Pseudoxanthobacter soli DSM 19599: one gene and its partners. The protein of the gene in region 1 interacts with the protein of each later gene in a pairwise test. Links are inferred from orthologs where the notes say so. Each region holds a gene or a part of one and is shown on either strand. Other genes may lie near its edges.

Region 1 (7,962 bases):
GAGATCGGGTTCCGCGCCGGCCGACAGCCGGGCGAGGCCGAGGCAGGCGTTGAGTTCGTCCACCGTGCCGAAGGCGGCGACGCGCAGGTCGGCCTTGGAGCGGCGCTCGCCGTTGGCGAGACCGGTCGAGCCGTCGTCGCCGGTGCGGGTATAGATGCGGTTGAGTGCGACCATGCGGGGCCTCGTGAAGGGATCGGGAGCGCGCCGCCCGCGGCAGGTGCCGGCGTCAGTGGCGCGCGAGCAGGAACGTCATCAGGATGATGACGATGGCGACGAGCTGCAGGATGACCCGAAGCCGCATCAGCCGCTGCGACAGCACCGGGCTGCCGCCGCGCACCATGTTGGCGAGCCCGAGGACGAGCACGATCGCCACCGCGGCGACCGCGAACGGCACGAGGGCGTGAAAGGTGCCGGCCATGGCTCATCCTCCCTGAAGTGCTCCGGCGCTCTGCGGCGCCTTTTGCGGCCGGACGCCGCCCGGCCGGTCGTGTCGCGGCGGGGGCGGTGTCAGATCGCCTCGCCGCGCATCAGCCGGGGCAGCGTGCCGCCGACGCCCGCGGCCTCGCGGATGAAGCGCCGCTTCAGGCCGGGCAGGCGGTCGACGATGCCGAGGCCGATGTCGCGGGCGACCCGGAGCGGATTGATGTCCGTCCGGAACAGCCGGTTCAGGCCGTCGGTGACGAGCCCCATCTCCACCGTGTCGAACCGGCGCCAGCTCTGGTAGCGCGCCAGCACGTCGGCGGCGCCGGGATCGAGGCCGAGGCGCCTCGCCTCGACGACGACCTCGGCGAGCGCCGCGACGTCGCGGAAGCCCATGTTGAGGCCCTGTCCGGCGATGGGGTGAATGCCGTGGGCGGCATCGCCGACGAGTGCGAACCGGTCGGCGACGAAGCTGCGGACGAGGGTGAGCCCGAGCGGATGGGCGCGGCGCGGTCCGTCGACGGTGACCGCGCCGAGCGCGCCGCCGAAACGGCGCTCCAGCTCGATCTCGAAGGTGAAGTCCTCAAGGCTCATCAGCCGCTCGGCTTCCTCGGTGCGCTCGGTCCAGACGAGCGAGGACCGGTTGCCGGTGAGCGGCAGGATGGCGAACGGACCGCTCGGGAGGAAATGCTCCACCGCACGCCCCTCGTGGGGCCGCTCGTGGGCGACCGTGACCACGATGGCGGTCTGCCGGTAGTCGCTGCGGACGACGCCGATGCCGGCAAGCCCGCGCAGCCGCGAGCGGACGCCGTCCGCCGCCACGAGGAGCCGCGCGCGCCGTTCGGCTCCCGAGCCGAGGCGGATGGTGATGCCGGTGCCGTCGGCCTCGAAGTCCGAGACGGTCTCGGGCGCGAGGATCTCGACGCCGGCTTCCACCGCCGCGGCGGCGATCGCCGCCGAGAGGGCGCCGGCCGGCACCATGTGCACGAACGGCTCGCCGGGTTCGAGCTCGCCGTCGAAGGACAGGAACACCGGGCGCACGAGATCGCGCAGGCGGCTGTCGGTGACCACCATTTCCTGCACGGGCTGGGCGAGCGCCTCGACGCGGTGCCAGACGCCGAGGCGGGTGAGCATCCGGCGCGCGGCGGCGGCAATGGCGAGCGCCCGCTCGTCGGACGGGCCGCGCTGGTCGGCGGCCGGCGGCCGCGCATCGATCAGAAGGACGCGGGCGCGCGGGTCGGCATGGCGGATGGCGAGCGCCGCGGTCAGCCCGACCGATCCGCCCCCGCCCACGGCCACGTCGGCCACATCCGGGCGGGACCGGCCCGCCGCGCCGGCGGCATGATCATCGGACATCGGACGCGTCATCTGCCATCTCCTCTGCGGCGAACGCCGGCCCGGCCCTCGCCGCTTGCTCCTCTGCGGCGGACACCGGACAGGCTCCGCCGCTTGCGCGCGGTTGCGCCGGCTTGACACGCCGTGCCCGCCGGGCGCCCCATCTCAACCCCTCCCGCCGGCCGGCAGGCTTCGCCGCGATGGCCGGCAGACGTGCTTATATATAAGTAGAGAGGCCTCTCATGAACGGAGCCGTCTCGGCCCTGCTTTCGATACTCGATCTGGAACGGATCGAACACAACCTCTACCGCGGCCATAGCCCGCAGGACGGCTGGCAGCGCGTGTTCGGCGGCCAGGTCATCGGCCAGGCGCTCGTCGCCGCCTCCAAGACCGTGGACGACGGCCGCCAGGCCCATTCGCTCCACGCCTATTTCCTGCGCGGCGGCGATCCGTCGGTTCCCATCGTCTACGAGGTGGAGAGCATCCGCGACGGCCGCAGCTTCGCCACCCGTCGGGTGGTGGCGGTGCAGCACGGGCAGCCGATCTTCCTGATGTCGGCCTCCTACCACGTCGACGAGCAGGGACTTTCCCACCAGATCGAGATGGCCGACGTGCCCCCGCCGGAAAGCCTCGCCACCCAGCGCGAGCTTCTCGCCGCCTCGATCGACAGCCTGCCGCCGGTGGTGAAGGTCTATTTCCAGCGCGACCGTCCCATCGAGGTCCGCCCCGTCGAGATCGATCACTACGTGTCCTCCACCCCGCTGCCGCCGCGCCAGAAGGTGTGGATCCGCGTCAACGGCCCGCTTCCGGACGATCCGGCGATCCATCGCTGCGCGCTCGCCTACGCCTCGGACCTGACGCTGCTCGACACCTCGCTGTTCGCCCACGGCCGGCGCGTGTTCGATCCCGACCTTCTGCTGGCAAGCCTCGACCACGCCATGTGGTTCCATCGCCCGTTCAGGGCCGACGACTGGCTGCTCTACGACCAGGACAGCCCGACGGTCGGCGGCGGCCGTGGATTCAATCGGGGGCTGGTGTTCGACCGGCACGGCCGACTTGTCGCTTCGACAGCTCAGGAGGGGGTCGTTCGACTGAATGACGGCCGGGACTGACGGATCGCAAACTGCCGCATTATTAGGCAAATAAGCGTCGAACGCAGTGCATATATGCGGCACGAAAGGTTCGGATCGATGGTCGTTCTGTGGACATGGATAAAATTGAAGCAATGAGGCGCGGCACCGCGCAATAGGATTGCGCATGGACGCGGCGATCGTCAGGATGTGGCGGAAACGTGGCATCCTCCCTGCCGCCTGGACCGGGCCGCTGACGCGACCGCGCCCGGACGTACCGATTGCGCTCTGACGGAGTTTTCGACGATGAAGATCGTTTCCGCCATCATAAAGCCCTTCAAGCTTGAAGAGGTGCGCGATGCGTTGATCGGTATCGGTATCGTCGGCATGACGGTGACGGAAGTAAAAGGCTATGGCCGGCAGAAGGGGCACACGGAGATTTACCGTGGCGCCGAATATATCATCTCGCTGGTGCCGAAGCTGAAGATCGAACTGATCGTCGATGACGGTGTGGTCGATGACGTGATCGCCGCCATCGTCGGCTCGGCGAAGACCGGCCACATCGGCGACGGCAAGATCTTCGTCCACAGCATCGACCGGGCCGTGCGGATCCGCACCGGCGAAGAGGATCTCGCCGCGCTCTGACGGAACCGGGCGGCGACCTTCGCCGCCGCCTGCAGGGCGGAAATGTCGCGCCCCGCCGGGCCGGTGCCCGCGCCGGTCATTTCCGCGGCCGAAGTGCGCATTCCGGCACCGGGCCGGGCTTTTGGCCCGATTGAAACCCTGGGCTCCCGGTCCCTCCGAATCCCCCATGCGTCAGACACCCGCCTTCGCGGCCCGGACTCGGCCGGACGAGAGCGGCGTTTTCGCGGTACTGCTTCACCGCGCGCCTGCCGCCGCCGCGATGCGGTGCATGCGGGGCCGTCACGTCGTTGCGTCCGCGCGCGGCGTCCGGTCGGGCGCGTTCGTCGATCTCGTGAGCTTCGTTGAAGATCGCACCCAGCGGTAGCGCGCGGAAGGGCAGCCCCGGACGGGTGGCGGAGCACGGCCCGGCGGGCCGCCGCGGCGCGTGCCTCCGGCTTTTTATTCGCACGAATTGCGGATGCGGCGCCGAGTTGGCACGCGGTTTGATTCCTAGGAGCGCACGGGCATGCCGGGCACGGGGACTTCCCCTCGCGTCGGGCGGGACCCTTGGCGCCGGAGCAGGGCTGCGGTCGGATCGGCGGGGCGGCGCTCCGGGGCAAGCGATCTCGATCAACCTCTCCGATCAATACGAGCGGGAAGCACCATGAAAATCGTGATGGCGGTCATCAAGCCATTCAAGCTCGACGAGGTCCGCGAGGCCCTCATGTCCATCGGGATCCAGGGCCTGACGGTCACGGAAGTCAAAGGGTACGGGAGGCAGAAGGGCCATACGGAAATCTATCGTGGTGCCGAATATGCGGTGACCTTCCTGCCGAAGCTGAAGATCGAGGTGGCCGTCGCGTCGGACGCCGTCGACAAGACGGTCGAGACGATCGTCGGGGCCGCCAAGACCGGCCAGATCGGCGACGGCAAGGTGTTCGTCTACGCGATCGACCAGGCCGTCCGCATCCGCACCGGCGAGACCGACGCCGACGCGTTGTGAGCGGATCGCCTGGCCATTCCCCCCGAATTTCCAAGGAGAGAGAAGTAATGTCCCTTACGGCCCTCACGCGCCGGCTGCTGCCAGCCTCGGCGTTTACCTTGCTCGCCACGGGCGTGGCGTTTGCGCAGGATGCCGCGGCACCCGCCGCGCCGGCGGCTCCGGCCGTGCCGACGATCAACACCGGCGACACCGCCTGGATGATGGTTTCGACGGTGCTGGTGCTCCTGATGACCATTCCGGGCCTGGCGCTGTTCTACGGCGGCCTGGTGCGCACCAAGAACATGCTGTCGGTGCTGATGCAGGTGCTGACGATCACCGCGGTGCTGGTGGTCGTTTGGTGCGTGTACGGCTACAGCCTCTCCTTCACCAGCGGCAACGCCTTCATCGGCGGCTTCGAGAAGCTGTTCCTCGCCGGGGTCACGCCGGCCTCCGTCTCGGGCACCATTCCGGAATATGTCTTCATCTGCTTCCAGATGACCTTCGCGGCCATCACGCCGGCTCTGGCGGTCGGTGCCTTCGCCGAGCGCATGAAGTTCTCCGCGGTCATCCTGTTCGCGATCCTGTGGGCGACCTTCGTCTACTTCCCGATCGCGCACATGGTGTGGGGCGGCGCTGGCAGCCTGATCTTCGACTGGGGCGCGCTTGACTTCGCCGGCGGCACCGTCGTTCACATCAACGCCGGTGTGGCCGGTCTCGTGGGCGCCATTCTGGTCGGCAAGCGCATCGGCTACGGCAAGGAAGCGCTTCCGCCGCACTCCATGACCCTCACCATGGTCGGCGCCTCGCTGCTGTGGGTCGGCTGGTTCGGCTTCAATGCCGGCTCGGCGCTCGCCGCCAACGGCACCGCTTCGCTGGCGATGATCACCACCTTCACCGCCACCGCCGCCGCCATCGTCTCCTGGGCCGTCGTCGAGGCCATCGCCCGCGGCAAGCCGAGCATGCTCGGCGCGGCTTCCGGCGCGGTTGCCGGCCTCGTCGCCGTCACCCCGGCCGCCGGCTTCGTCGGCCCGATGGGCGCCATCGTCCTCGGCCTCGTCGTCAGCCCGATCTGCTACTTCTTCGTCTCCACGGTGAAGAACTCGCTCGGCTATGACGACAGCCTGGACGTGTTCGGCGTGCACGGCATCGGCGGCATCGTCGGCGCCATCGCCACCGGCATCCTGGTTTCGCCGGCTCTCGGCGGCGTCGGCCTCGACGGCTACTCCATGGGCCATCAGGTGTTCGTGCAGATCAAGGCGATCGTCGTCACCCTGCTGTGGACCGGCATCGGCTCGCTGATCATCTTCAAGGTCATCGACCTGATCGTCGGCCTGCGGGTCCCGGTGGAAGCCGAGCGCGAGGGCCTCGACGTCTCGTCCCACGGCGAGTCGGCCTACCACTACTGACCGGATGGTCTCACCGGCCGGGCCTTCGGGCGCCGGCCGGACCGAGGCAGCCGGTCCCCCCCCCCGCCTCGCGGGGCAGACACTCCCGGACGGCCCGCCGAGCGATCGGCGGGCCGTTTCTTTTTCGCCGGGCGCGCCCGGATTGTTTCGCCATGCGTCCGGATCGGCGGCTGCCACCTTCTGTCGCTTGCCCGCGCCCACGCCTTCCTGCAAAACAGTCGGATGCCCCGGGCCGTTCGGCCCGCCGGCGGCATCGCAAGCCTCCCGCGGCCGATCCGGCCATGGGTCGCGCCGTCCCGAAACGGAGATACGACGCGTATGCGGGCCTTCCTCCGCGATCATCTGAGTCTGGCGGTGATTTCCGGCGCCGTCGTGCTGTTCGTGCTCTACTACGTCGTCACCTCGTTCGTGCTCTATACGTGGGACGGGTTCGTGCTTTCCAACGTGGTCGGCGTCGCGCCCCAGGTGGAAGGCCGCATCGTGTCGATCGAGGCCCGGCGCAACCAGCCGGTCAAGGCGGGCGACCTGCTCGCCATCATCGATCCGCAGCCGTTCCAGATCGCCGTCGACAAGGCGGTGGCGAATGTCGAATACGCCAAGGCCAACGTGGCCGATGCCGAGGAACAGGTCTCGGTGGCGGACGCGGACATCGTCGGCGCCAAGGCCAAGCAGGCGGACGCCCAGCTGATCAAGGAGCGCATCGCGGCCATCGTCGGCAGCGGCTCGGTTTCCGAACAGGATCTGAACAACGCCGAGCGCGACCTCGACACCGCCAATGCCGCGGTGGCCTCGGCGATCGCCACGGCTGAGGCCGCGCGGCGGACGGTCACCGTGCGGCAGTCCTCGGTCAAGGTCGCGGAGGCGGAACTGGCGCTGGCGAAATACAACCTTTCGCAGACGCGGGTCGTGGCGCCCGCCGCGGGCGTGGTCGCGCCGTTCCTCGCCCGCGCCGGCGATTTCCTCAAGGTCGGCGATCCGCTGCTCGCCATCGTCACCGACACCGGCTGGCGGGTCGTGGCCAATGTCGAGGAGCAATATGTCCACAGCATCCTGCCGGGGCAGAAGGTCTATATCCGGCTCGCCTCGGACCCGTGGCGCATCCACACCGGCACGGTGCGCAGCCTGTCGCGCGGCGTTTCACGGGCCAAGGAAAGCGCGAACGTGATGCCCTATGTGTCGCTCGACACCAACTGGGTGCGGTTGCAGCAGCGCTTCCCGATGGAGGTCGATCTCGGCGACCTGCCGCAGCGCCTGAACCTGTTCACCGGGGCGGACGCCAGCATCCTGATGTTCGTTCGGCCGCAATCGGCCGACCGGGACACGCCGTCCGATCCGGCGTCGGCCGCCGAGGGGAACGCGCCGTGAGCCGCGGCGGGCGCTTTCCCGGCCATGTCGCCCCGTCCGCGGGCGGGGCGTGACGGCGATGGCCGCCGCGGGGGAATTGGCTTCTGGGGCAGTGGCCGGGGATGGCGCCGCGGCGTCCACGGCCGTGCAGCCGCCGCTGCCGTTCCGCCACACGCCCGGCTACCACGCGCTGGTGCTGGCGCTCGGCGTCTGGGTCGCGGTGATGGCGTCCTTCGTGCTGCATCTGCCGGACCCGTGGTGGGCCGGCATCTCGGCCTGGATGATCGGGCAGGCCGGGCAGGACCGCAAGGCGATGCTGGACAAGGCATCGATGCGCTTCGCCGGCACCATCATCGGCTGCATCCTCGGCTTCGAGATCGGCGGCCGGCTGATCGGGTTCGGGCCGCTCGCGGTCGCGCTGGTGATGTCGGTGGTGTTCTGGTTCGCGACGCGCAAGCGCTTCACCAGTCCGCATTCCTATGCCTGGCTGGTCGCCTGCCTGACATTCGCGATGTCCGTTCTGGGGGCGGTGGGCAATCCGGCCGATCTTGCCGCGTTCGTGGTCGCGCGCGGGATGGAGATCACGGTCGGCATCCTCGGCACCACGCTCGTCGTGCTGCTGCTGGCGCCGCCGGCACGGCCGCCCGGACCGCAGAACGCCGTCAAGGCGCCGCCGGGATCGGTGCAGGCGATGGAAATCGAGCATGTCGCCATCATCAGCGCCGTGACGGCGCCGGCGATCATCGGCCTCGTCATCCTGCTCGACCTGCCGAGCGCGATG
Region 2 (5,558 bases), on another replicon or contig:
CTCCGCGCGTCCCCGTTCGCCGTAGCGGGCTTCCTCGTGAAGACCGGCTCCGTCGCGCCGCGCAGCCGCGAGATGCACGAGGCCGACCGGCTTGGCGGGCGTGCCGCCGCCCGGCCCGGCGATGCCGGTGACCGCCACGGCGAGGTCCGCGCGGGAATGGGCGAGCGCCCCGGCGGCCATCGCCACCGCGACCTCGCGACTCACCGCGCCGTGGTCCTCGATCAGCTCGGCGGGCACGCCGATCAACTCCGTCTTGGCGGCGTTCGAATAGGTGACGAAGCCGCGCTCCACCACATCCGACGATCCCGCGATCTCGGTCAGTACGGCCGCGATCAGGCCGCCGGTGCACGATTCGGCCGTGGCGATCATCAGGCCTTGCGCGCGGCAGCGGTCGAGCAACGCGCGGGCGGGTGCGGCGAGGGGGGAAAGATCGGTCATCGCGGGCGGCCTCTCCGTTGCGGGAGGTCGGCGGCGCTGTGCACCCCGCCACGCCCCGCGTGTGAGGCGATAATCGGCACGATATGTCCGCAGATCAAGGACTTCAGTGCGAACGTTAAAGATCTGCGGAATCGGGAAGGCGTCAGCGCCCGAGCGGCAGCCGCACGGTCGCCGTCGCCATGGCGACGATGCCCTCGCGCCTCCCGGTGAAGCCGAGGCCCTCGCTGGTCGTCGCCTTGATGCCCACGCGATCGAGGGCGATGCCGGCGACCTCGGCGATGCGGGCGCGCATGGCGTCGCGATGCGGGCCGATACGCGGCACCTCGCAGACCACGGTCGCATCGAGCTGGGCGATCTCGCCGCCGCGCTCGCGGATGCGCCTCACAGCGTCCTCCAGGAACAGGCTGGACGCCGCCCCGCGCCATTTCGGGTCGGAGGGCGGGAAGTGCTGGCCGATGTCGCCGTCGCCGATGGTGCCGAGCAGCGCGTCGGTGAGCGCGTGGAGCACCACGTCGGCGTCGGAATGGCCCACCAGTCCGTGGGTGTGGGGAATCTCGATACCGCCCAGGGTAACGAAGCTGCCCGGCCCGAACACATGCACGTCGAAGCCGGTGCCGACGCGCACATCGGCGAGCGCAAGCCATCGCTCCAGAGTCAGCTTGGCATCCGCCTTGGAAAGATCGTCGGCGGTGGTGATCTTCACGTTCGCGGAATCGCCGTTGACCACCACGACCTCCAGCCCTGCCCATTCCGCCACGGCGGCGTCGTCCGTCAGTTCGGTCTTCCCGGCCGCCGCAGCGCGCCGGTGGGCCTCCAGGATTGCCGGAAACCGGAACCCCTGGGGGGTCTGCGCGGCCCACAGCGCCGTTCGCGGCACGGTGTCGACGATGCGGCCGCGATCGTCCACCCGCTTCATGGTATCGGCAACCGGCAGCGCGGCAAGGGCGCCGTCGGCGGAGCCGAGCGCGTCGATCACGCGGTCGACGACCGCGGCGCTGCAGAACGGCCGCACGCCGTCGTGAATGAGCACGAGGTCGGGCGGGTTGTCGCGTGCCAGCCGCTCAAGACCCGCCAGCACGGAGATCTGCCGGGTGGCGCCCCCGGGCTCCGGCGTGTCGAGCCCCTCGATGCCGGCGACGGCATCCGCGAACACGCCGCCGTCGTCGCGGTGGATGACGGCGAGGGTGCGGGCCACGCGCGGATGGGCGCTGAAGCCGGCCAGCGTCTTGGCGATGACGGCGCGGCCGGCGATCGGCACGAACTGCTTCGGCGTGTTGTCGTCCGGGCGCATGGCGCGCGTGCCGCGTCCGGCGGCCACCACCACGACGGCGACCGTGGGCACGCCCGGTTTGCCGGGAGCGGCCCCCGCGGATCGGTCGTCCCGACCGCTCATGCCGTTCCGTTCGTTCAGCGCCATTGCATCTTCGTCCGTGCTTCGTCCGCGGCCGGTTTACGATTGCAACTCTCCGGTCACAAGGGGGGATCGCAGCGCGCAGGCCCGCGCGCGGCGCGGATCGGCAGGGCAAGCTGCCTGTCTTGCCGCAACTCATGCCGCGCTGCGGAGGCGCGGCGGGGCCCTGCCGTCATCCCGCTGTGCGGCACCTCGTGTTCAAAGTTGCGCGGGAGAACGGCACATTCCGCGAACGTGTCGCCAAATGTCTTACCAAATGTCTTGCAAAGACTCTTGCCGGGGCCTACGGAGTGTCTAGAATATGGGCAACGAGCCGCAATGCTTAGCACTTAGGCATCGGCTTGCCGCCCCCGCGGGACGCTGCACTGCAAGAACGCCGTCCGATTTTCTCGGCTCCGGAGGGCGTCGCCGTGTATATCCCGGGCGGCGGACGAAATGGACATTCGGGCGGCATATGGTCCGGCCCGGCGTCCTTGTCGAGATGCAGGCCCGGGTGATGCCGGGCGGGGGTGTGACGGGGTTCAAGGCGGGTGGCCGAGGCGGGTTTTCGGGCCTGTCCTGCGGGCACCTGTCGGCGGCGGACAAGGCAACGATGGAGATCGGTTTGCGGCACGGGAGCGACGGCGCTCTTAAGATCGGTTCGGTGGACGTGCGCGCACGCGCCTTCCTCGCGCCGATGGCCGGCATCACCGATCTGCCGATGCGGCGGATCGCGGCGCGGTATGGCGCCGGCCTCGTCGTGTCGGAGATGGTGGCCGGCGAATCTCTCGCCACCGGCAACCGCGAGATGCTGATCCGCGCCATGGCGGGCGATGTCGAGCCGCATGTGGTGCAGCTTGCCGGCTGCGAGGCCGGCGTGATGGCCGAAGGTGCGCGCATAGCGGAGGCGGGCGGCGCGAAGATCATCGACATCAACATGGGGTGCCCGGCGAAGCGCGTCGTCAACGGCTGGTCCGGTTCGGCGCTGATGCGCGAGCCGGACCATGCCCTTTCCCTCATCGAGGCGGTGGTGGGCGCCGTCTCCGTGCCCGTCACGGTCAAGATGCGCCTCGGCTGGGATTTCGACAGCCTGAACGCACCGGCGATCGCCCGCCGCGCCGAGAGCGCCGGCGTCGCCATGGTCACGGTGCACGGCCGCACCCGCAGCCAGTTCTACAAGGGCACCGCCGACTGGGCCGCGATCCGGGCGGTGAAGGAAGCCGTGTCCATCCCCGTCGTTGCCAATGGCGATCTCGTCCGCGTCGAGGACGTCGACGCCATGCTGGAAGCCTCGGGCGCCGATGCGGTGATGATCGGCCGCGGCGCCTGCGGGCGGCCGTGGTTTCCGGGCGCCGTCGCCCGTTATCTCGCGACCGGCGAAGTCTGGAGCGGGCCGGACGGTGCCGAGAAGCGCGACCTGCTGGCGGAGCAGTACGATGCGATGCTGGCTCATCACGGCCAGGACATCGGCCTCAGGATGGCGCGCAAGCACGTCGCGTGGACGCTGGACCATGTTCCTTCCGAAGCGCCGGACGCGGCCTCTCTGCGCCGGCGCATCATGACGAGCGAAACCCCGAGAGAGGTGATGGCCCTGGTCACCGAGTGGTTCGAGGCCGTGCCGCAGACGAGGATGGCGGCATGATGAAGTCGAAGCCGGCGGGCGGCCAGAAGGCGGGCGGCATCCAGAAGGTCGGCGGCAAGTCGCTCGCCGACGATCTCGGCAGTGCGCTGCTCGACGCGCTTCCCCATCCGATGGTGCTGGTCGACCACGACGGCATCATCCGCGTCGCCAACGATGCCGCGGAGGAATTCTTCCAGGCGAGCGAGCTCGTGCTGTCGCGACACACCATCGCCGATGTCATTCCGTTCGGCAGCCCGCTGGTCGCCCTCATCGAGCAGGTTCGGGATCGCGGTGCGCCCGTCACCGAATACAAGGTCGATATCGGCACACCGCGGATCGGTATCGACCGCGTCGTGGACATCTACGCCTCGCCGCTGCCGGAACGGCCGGGTGCGGTGGTGGTGATGCTCCAGGAACGCTCCATGGCCGACAAGATCGACCGTCAGCTCACCTCGCGCGGCGCGGCGCGGACGGTAACGGGGCTGGCGGCGATGCTCGCCCACGAGATCCGCAATCCGCTGTCCGGCATCCGTGGCGCGGCGCAGCTTCTGGAGCCGACGGTCAGCGAGGAAGACCGCGCGCTGACCCAGCTCATCACCGACGAGGCCGACCGCATCAAGAAGCTGGTCGACCGCATGGAGGTCTTCTCCGACGAGCGGCCGATCGAGCGCGAGCCGGTCAACATCCACGTCGTGCTGGACCACGTGAAGCGCATTGCGCTGTCCGGCTTCGCCCGCAACATCCGCATCGTGGCGGAGTTCGATCCCTCGCTGCCGCCGGTCCATGCCAACCGCGACCAGCTCATCCAGGTGTTCCTCAATCTCCTGAAGAATGCCGCGGAAGCGATCGGGCCGGACCCGGACGGCGAGATCGTGCTGTCGACGGCTTTCCGCCCCGGCGTGCGGCTTTCGGTGCCCGGCAGCCGCCAGAAGGTCAGCCTGCCGCTTGAATTCTGCGTGCGCGACAACGGCCCCGGCGTGCCGCCGGATCTGCTGCCGCACCTGTTCGATCCGTTCGTGACGACGAAGCCCAACGGTACCGGCCTCGGCCTCGCTCTCGTGGCCAAGATCGTCGGCGACCACGGCGGCGTCATCGAATGCGAATCCCAGCCTCGGCGCACTGTGTTCCGGGTGCTGATGCCTGCTTTCACCGCCACGGGCGGCAAGCCGGTCGCCGTGAACCACGGCGATACCGGCGGCTGAAGCCGTAGAATGACCTGGCCGGCCGCGCCGCGGATGCGGACGGCCGGTGCTCCAGCGAGGAGGCCCGCGCGGGCGCTCAAGTATGTCGAACGGCAAGATCCTCGTCGCGGACGACGACTCCGCCATCAGGACCGTGCTCAACCAGGCGCTTTCCCGCGCCGGCTATGAAGTGCGGCTCACCTCCAACGCGGCCACGCTCTGGCGCTGGGTGGCACAGGGCGAGGGCGATCTCGTCATCACCGACGTGGTGATGCCGGACGAGAGCGCGTTCGACCTGCTGCCGCGCATCAAGAAGATCCGCCCGGAGCTTCCGGTCGTGGTCATGAGCGCGCAGAATACCTTCATGACCGCGATCCGTGCCTCGGAGCGCGGCGCCTATGAATATCTGCCCAAACCCTTCGATCTGAAGGAGTTGATCTCCATCGTCGGCCGTGCGCTCGCCGAGCCCAAGGCGCGCCGCAACCTGATGTCCGCGGAGGACGTGGGCGAGAACATGCCGCTCGTCGGCCGCTCGCCGGCGATGCAGGATATCTACCGCATCCTCGCCCGTCTGATGCAGACCGATCTCACGGTCATGATCATGGGCGAGAGCGGCACCGGCAAGGAACTGGTGGCCCGCGCGCTGCACGATTACGGCAAGCGCCGCAACGGCCCGTTCGTCGCCATCAACATGGCGGCGATCCCGCGCGACCTGATCGAGTCGGAGCTGTTCGGCCACGAGAAGGGCGCGTTTACCGGTGCCTCCAGCCGCAATGTCGGCCGGTTCGAACAGGCCGAGGGCGGCACGCTGTTCCTGGACGAGATCGGTGACATGCCGATGGAAGCCCAGACGCGGCTGCTGCGCGTGCTCCAGCAGGGCGAGTACACCACGGTCGGCGGCCGCACCCCAATCCGCACCAACGTCCGC
Region 3 (5,997 bases), on another replicon or contig:
TTATAAGCGTCACGTCGCAGAATTCTCCGGTCCGAAGCCCGCATGGCGGGCGCGCCGTCTGGGGGGCCGGGCAACGGCGGGCCCGGCGCCCGTGAGGCTTACTCCCGCCGCACGACGTTCCACAAGGGGCGTCGCGCACGTCCTCGATGCCGCCGCCTTCGTGCGATGGTCTTCATGCGATCGTCTTCACGCGACCAGGCTCATTCGGCCGCGGCGCGCTGGTCCTTGGATTTCGCTGCCGGTTCCTTGCCCGTCGCCTCGCGGGCAGCGGCGTCCTTCGGCGCCGTCTCCTTGGGCGGGCCATCGAACGCCTGATGGACGCGGCGGCGGATCGCGGCCTGGGTGGAAGGCGCGGTCACCTTCTGGTTCGACAGGCTCGTCAGGTAGAACACGTCCACCACCCGCTCGCCGAAGGTGGCGATATGGGCGGAGGCGATGTTGAGGCTGAGGTCCGACAACGCCCGGGTCAGGTCGTAGAGCAGGCCCGGCCGGTCGAGGCCGGCGACCTCCAGCACGGTGAACCGCTCGGAACTCGCATTGTCGATGTGCACTTCGGTCGGAACGTTGAACGGCTTGGCGTTGGGCTTGCCGTTGGCGAGCTTGCGCACGCCGCGCTCGGGAATGGTCTCCAGGCCGGTCAACACCCGCTCGATCATGTCGGTGATGCGCCGGGCGCGTCGCAACTCGTCGTCGTCGCCCTGGAACTCCCGCGAGATCGCGATGGTGTCGAGGGCGAGGCCGTCGGTGGTGGTGAACACCTGCGCGTCGACGATGTTGGCGCCGGCGACCGTGCAGGCGCCGGCGATGACCGACAGCACGCGCGGATGATCGGGCGCGAGCACGGTCAGCACCGTCACGTCGAAGCGGGCGTGCACCTCGACTGCGGTGGCGAAGCGCCGCTTCTCGCGGTCGGCGGCGCGCACGAGTTCGGCATGGGCGACCTTGGCCGGCAGATCGACGCGCAGCCAGTACGGCGCGTAATGCCGTTCCATGTAGCGCGCGCGTTCCGCCTCGGGCCAGTTGACGAGCGCGTCGGCAAGCTCGGCCTTGGCGGCCATGAGGCGGTCGCCGTGGGAGAGGCGGCTGTGGCCGCCGGCAAGCATCGGCTCCGTCTCGTAGAACAGCGTGCGTAGCAATTGCGCCTTCCAGCCGTTCCAGACCCCCGGGCCGACCGCCTTGATGTCGCAGACCGTCAGCACCAGCAGCATCTTCAGGCGCTCTGGGCTCTGCACGAGCGCGGCGAAGTCGGCGATGGTCTTGGGGTCGGACAGGTCGCGCGACTGCGCGACCATGCTCATCACGAGATGGTTCTCGACCAGCCAGGCGAGGGTCTCGGTCTCGGCGGCGGTGAAGCCGAAGCGGGGGCCGAGGCGGCGGGCGATGCGGGCGCCGGCGATGGAGTGGTCCTCGGGGCGGCCCTTGGCGATGTCGTGCAGGAACAGCGCGAGATAGATCAGCTTGCGGTTCTGCAATTCCGCCATCAGGCGGGTCGCGATCGGCAGGTTCTCGATGTGGATGCCGTCCTCGATCTCCGACAGCGCGCCGATGCAGCGCAGCAGGTGCTCGTCCACCGTATAGTGGTGGTACATGTTGAACTGCATCATCGCCACGACCTTGCCGAAGTCGGGAATGAAGCGGCCGAGCACCCCGGCCTCGTTCATGTGGCGCAGCACCGCCTCGGGCGCGCGGCGCGAGGTCAGGATCTCGATGAAGAGCCGGTTCGCCTCCGGGTTCTCCCGCAGCTTGGCGTCGACGAGCTTCAGCGAGCGCCTTGCGAGGCGCATCGCGTCCGGATGGAATTCGAGGCCGTTGCGGTCCGCGAGGTGGAACAGGCGGATGAGGTTCACCGGGTCGCGGGCGAACACGTCCTTGTCGGCGATATTCAGCCGCTCGTGCTCGATGACGAAATCGCCCGATTCCGGCAGCTTGCGCCGTTTGCGGCGGCCGATCGAGTTGAGGAAGCGGTTGAGCACCGGGGCCTGCTTGACCTGCTCCTCCTCCAGCGCGTTGCAGAAGATCAACGTCAGGTCGCCGACGTCCTTGGCGACGAGGAAGTAGTGCTTCATGAAGCGCTCGACGTCGCGAAGGCCCGGATGGCTGGTGTAGCCGAGCCGTATGGCGATCTCGCGCTGGAAATCGAACGACAGCCGTTCCTCCGCGCGCCCCGTCGCGAAATGAAGGTGGCAGCGAACGGCCCAGAGGAAGTCCTCCGCCTTGCGGAACAGATTGAGTTCGGCGCGAGAGAACACGCCGAGTTCAGCCAGATCCTCGCGGGAGCGCACGCGGTAGACATATTGGGCGATCCAGAACAGGGTGTTCAGGTCGCGCAGGCCGCCCTTGCCCTCCTTGACGTTGGGCTCCACCAGATAGCGTGAGCGGCCCTGGCGCTTGTGGCGCTCGTCGCGCTCGGCGAGCTTGGCGGCGACGAACTCCGACGCCGTTCCCTGCACCACCTCGCGGTCGAACCGGCTGGTCAGGCTCTGAAACAGTTCGCTGTCGCCCCACACGAACCGCGCTTCCAGGATGGCGGTGCGGATCGTCATGTCGGATTGCGACAGGCGGATGCACTCGTCGACCGTACGGGTGGCGTGGCCGACCTTCAGGCCCAGATCCCAAAGCCCGTAGAGCACGAACTCGACCACGGTCTCGGTCCAGGGCGTGCGCTTGTAGGGCAGCACGAACAGGAGATCGACGTCGGAGCCCGGCGCCATCGTGCCTCGGCCATAGCCGCCGACCGCCACCACCGCGACGCGCTCGGCCTTGGAGGGATTGTCGACGCGGAAGACACGGCCGATCGCCACTTCGGCGAGCTGCCTGACCAGCACATCCTGCAGGTAGGCGAGCCGCTGGGCACAGGAGAGCCCGCTGCCGTCGGCGTTCAGCAATTCTCCGGCCCGGGCAACGGCGGCGGTGCGTACCTGGCGCAGCCGCGCGATCAGGGCCGGGCGGAACTCCGCCGGTCCTTTGCCGGCGGTTATCCCGTCGATATCGGCCGACAGCGCGGCAACATCGATCAGGTCCGCCAGTCGCGGCTCGATCTTGTGCATCCCGATCCCGTCCTGTCCCTGCCGCATGGTCCTCAGATCGAACCGATCGGGCGCACCATGCTCAAGCTCTTTTTTCCGGAGCGATTATGTCCGATCGCATCGATCGGAAAGCGCTCTCGTGTTTCGAAATCCCGTGCCGCTTCGTCCCGGACGTGACTTCCTTTTCCTGAGGCCGCCTCATCTCGCCGGCCGCCTTGGCGACGCCCGCGGGTTGCGCATGGTGCGTCAGCAAGAATCTATCGCGGCCTTGGGTCCAGCGCCATCCGATCCCACGTTCCAGCGGCCCCCGGCAACGGATTTTGCGGCGTGCAGCGCCTATCCCGGTGCCTTTTTCACCCTTCTGGGGGTTGGCAAGCCCGCATCCGGCCTGCCGCTCGGCGGAAACACCAGCTTGGCACTGGTATTTAGGTTGCCGAACGCGCCGATTCCACCGCGGCGCCGCCCGTTTGCCGTCGGGAACTGCCCGGGCTCAGGCGGCCAGCGCCGCGACGAGGGCGTTCAGCACGAGCCTGCCGCGCGGGGTGGCGGCGATCCGTCCGTTCGCCCGGCGGAGGATAAGCCCTTCCTCGGTGAAATCGGCGAGCCGTGCGGCGGGAACCGGCCGTCCGCCGAGGGCGGCGTAGCGGTCGAGGTCGATGCCTTCGGCGAGCCGCAGCCCCATCAGCAGGAACTCGTCCGCGGTTTCCTCCGCCGTCAGGACCGTCTCGTCGATGATGCCGCTGCCGGTGCGTTCGACCCGTTCGAGCCAGCTTTCCGGGTGCCGTTCGCATGCCGTGGCCCAGCGGCCGTTGCCCTGGCTCAGCCGGCCGTGGGCACCGGGGCCGACGCCGACATAGTCGTTCGTCCGCCAGTAGACCAGATTGTGCCGGCTTTCCGCGCCGGGCCGGGCGTGGTTCGAGATCTCGTAGGCCGGCAGCCCGTGGGCGGCACAGATGTCCTGGGTGAGTTCGTACAGAGCGGCGGCCTCGTCGTCGGGCGGTGTCACGAGGCGGCCCTTCTCGTGCAGGGCGGCGAACGGCGTGCCGGGCTCGATGGTGAGCTGGTAGAGCGAGAGGTGCTCGCCGGCCATCGCCAGCGCACGGCCGAGTTCCTCTTCCCAGGCGGCGGCCGTCTGGCCGGGCCGGGCGTAGATCAGGTCGAACGAGGAGCGCGGAAACACCCGCTGGGCGATGGCGATGGCGTCCCGCGCCTGTGCGGCGTCGTGGATGCGGCCGAGCGCCCTCAGCGGCGCATCGTCGAGCGCCTGGACCCCGAGCGAGACGCGATTGACACCGGCGGCGCGGTAGCCGGCGAACCTGCCTGCCTCGACGCTCGACGGATTGGCCTCAAGCGTGATTTCCACGTCCGCGTCGACCGCCCATGTGGCGGCAATGGCGTCGAGCACGGTGCCGACCGTCGAAGGCTCCATCAGCGAGGGCGTGCCGCCGCCGAAGAACACCGAGGTCACGCGCCGGCCCGGCACCCGTGCGCCGGCGGTCGCGATCTCCGCCTCGAAGGCGCGGGCGAACCGCGTCTGGTCGACGGGCTTGTGGCGGACATGGCTGTTGAAGTCGCAATAGGGGCACTTGGCCGCGCAGAAAGGCCAGTGCACGTAGATGCCGAACCCCTCGCCGGAGCCGCCTGCGGCGCGATCGGTCTGGTCGATGACCTGTGTGCCTGTGACCTGTGTGCCTATGACCTGGGCGGCGTCCATCGCTTCGTGCGGTGCCTCCCGGGTCACGCCTTCAGGCAGGCGTCGGCGAACAGGCGGAAGGCGCGGGCGCGGTGGGACAGTCCGCCGCCGTCCGCGTCCAGTCCATGCTTTTCCTCGCTCGACATCTCGCCGAAGGTGCGGTCGTGGCCGTCGGGCAGGAACATCGGGTCATAGCCGAAACCGCGCTCGCCGCGCGGCGGCCACACCAGCGTGCCGTGCACCTCGCCGACGAAGGTCTCGATGTGCCCGTCCGGCCAGGCAAGGCAGAGCGCCGCGACGAACTTCGCCCGCCGCGCCTCCGGCGTCACCGCGCCGGCGGCCTGGAGCTTTTCCTCCACGTTCCGCATGGCGCGCGCGAAATCCTTGTCCGGCCCGGCCCAACGCGCCGAATAGATGCCCGGCGCGCCGTCGAGGGCATCGACCGCAAGACCGGAATCGTCGGCGAGCGCCGGAAGACCGGACGCGGTCGCGGCGGCGACAGCCTTAAGCCGGGCGTTGCCCTCGAAGGTGGTCTCGGTCTCATCCGGCTCCGGCAGCCCCAGCGCGCCCGCCGACACCGTCTCGATGCCGAAAGGCGCCACGAGGAAGCCGATCTCGGCGAGCTTGCCCTTGTTGTGGGTGGCAACGACGAGGCGCGGTTCGGAAAGGCGGCGGGCGGGTTGGGTCACGATGGGCCTCAGAGGATCGCGAGCTTCTGGAGCTCGACGAGGCGGCGGGTGCCGGCCTCGGCGAGGTCGAGCATCGCCAGGAATTCGTCGCGGCTGAACGGCTTGCCTTCCGCGGTGCCCTGGATCTCGACGAGGCCGCCGGAACCGGTCATCACGAAGTTCGCATCGGTCTCGGCGGCGGAATCCTCGACATAATCGAGATCGAGCACCGGCCGGCCGCCATGGATGCCGACGGAGATGGCGGCAATGTGGTCGGTCAGCACCGGCCGGCTCACCATGCCGCGCGCCTTCATCCAGGCGATGCAGTCGTGAAGCGCGACCCATGCGCCGGTGATCGAGGCGGTGCGGGTGCCGCCGTCCGCCTGGATCACGTCGCAATCGACGGTGATCTGGCGTTCGCCGAGCGCCTCGAGATCGACGATGGCACGCAGCGAGCGGCCGATCAGGCGCTGGATTTCCTGGGTGCGGCCGGACTGTTTGCCGGCGGCGGCCTCACGGCGGGTGCGCTCGTGGGTGGCGCGCGGCAGCATGCCGTATTCGGCCGTCACCCAGCCCCGGCCACCCCCGCGCAGCCACGGCGGCACCTTTT

Evidence for each region.
Region 2: the proteins of BUF17_RS07190 (region 1) and BUF17_RS11625 interact in binary tests that used the Escherichia coli proteins (3 or more experiments, as listed by UniProt). The link is inferred for Pseudoxanthobacter soli DSM 19599 from one-to-one orthologs.
Region 3: the proteins of BUF17_RS07190 (region 1) and BUF17_RS09765 interact in binary tests that used the Escherichia coli proteins (3 or more experiments, as listed by UniProt). The link is inferred for Pseudoxanthobacter soli DSM 19599 from one-to-one orthologs.

What each region holds. Positions count from the first base shown.
Region 1 is NZ_FRXO01000002.1:636,890-644,851, reverse strand. What follows is about bases 2,939-5,782. They hold BUF17_RS07190 (P-II family nitrogen regulator), read left to right. Parts: upstream 2,939-4,113; coding sequence 4,114-4,452; downstream 4,453-5,782. Other genes in these bases: BUF17_RS07185 (ammonium transporter), read left to right, coding at 4,500-5,782; BUF17_RS07200 (P-II family nitrogen regulator), read left to right, coding at 3,132-3,470. Also shown: BUF17_RS07220 (cob(I)yrinic acid a,c-diamide adenosyltransferase), read right to left, coding at 1-174; BUF17_RS07215 (twin transmembrane helix small protein), read right to left, coding at 227-418; BUF17_RS07210 (ubiquinone biosynthesis hydroxylase), read right to left, coding at 508-1,788; tesB (acyl-CoA thioesterase II), read left to right, coding at 1,998-2,867; more of BUF17_RS07185, read left to right, coding at 5,783-5,837; BUF17_RS07180 (HlyD family secretion protein), read left to right, coding at 6,156-7,202; BUF17_RS07175 (FUSC family protein), read left to right, coding at 7,294-7,962. UniProt on the Escherichia coli protein: Involved in the regulation of nitrogen metabolism. Regulates the activity of its targets by protein-protein interaction in response to the nitrogen status of the cell.
Region 2 is NZ_FRXO01000004.1:311,911-317,468, reverse strand. The notes cover bases 2,560-5,558. They hold BUF17_RS11625 (two-component system sensor histidine kinase NtrB), read left to right. Parts: upstream 2,560-3,466; coding sequence 3,467-4,651; downstream 4,652-5,558. Other genes in these bases: ntrC (nitrogen regulation protein NR(I)), read left to right, coding at 4,734-5,558; dusB (tRNA dihydrouridine synthase DusB), read left to right, coding at 2,560-3,470. Also shown: BUF17_RS11640 (CinA family protein), read right to left, coding at 1-438; BUF17_RS11635 (bifunctional 2-C-methyl-D-erythritol 4-phosphate cytidylyltransferase/2-C-methyl-D-erythritol 2,4-cyclodiphosphate synthase), read right to left, coding at 581-1,831; more of dusB, read left to right, coding at 2,442-2,559.
Region 3 is NZ_FRXO01000003.1:494,790-500,786, forward strand. The notes cover bases 1-3,438. They hold BUF17_RS09765 ([protein-PII] uridylyltransferase), read right to left. Parts: upstream 3,048-3,438; coding sequence 201-3,047; downstream 1-200. Also shown: radical SAM family heme chaperone HemW, read right to left, coding at 3,517-4,740; rdgB (RdgB/HAM1 family non-canonical purine NTP pyrophosphatase), read right to left, coding at 4,764-5,408; rph (ribonuclease PH), read right to left, coding at 5,417-5,997.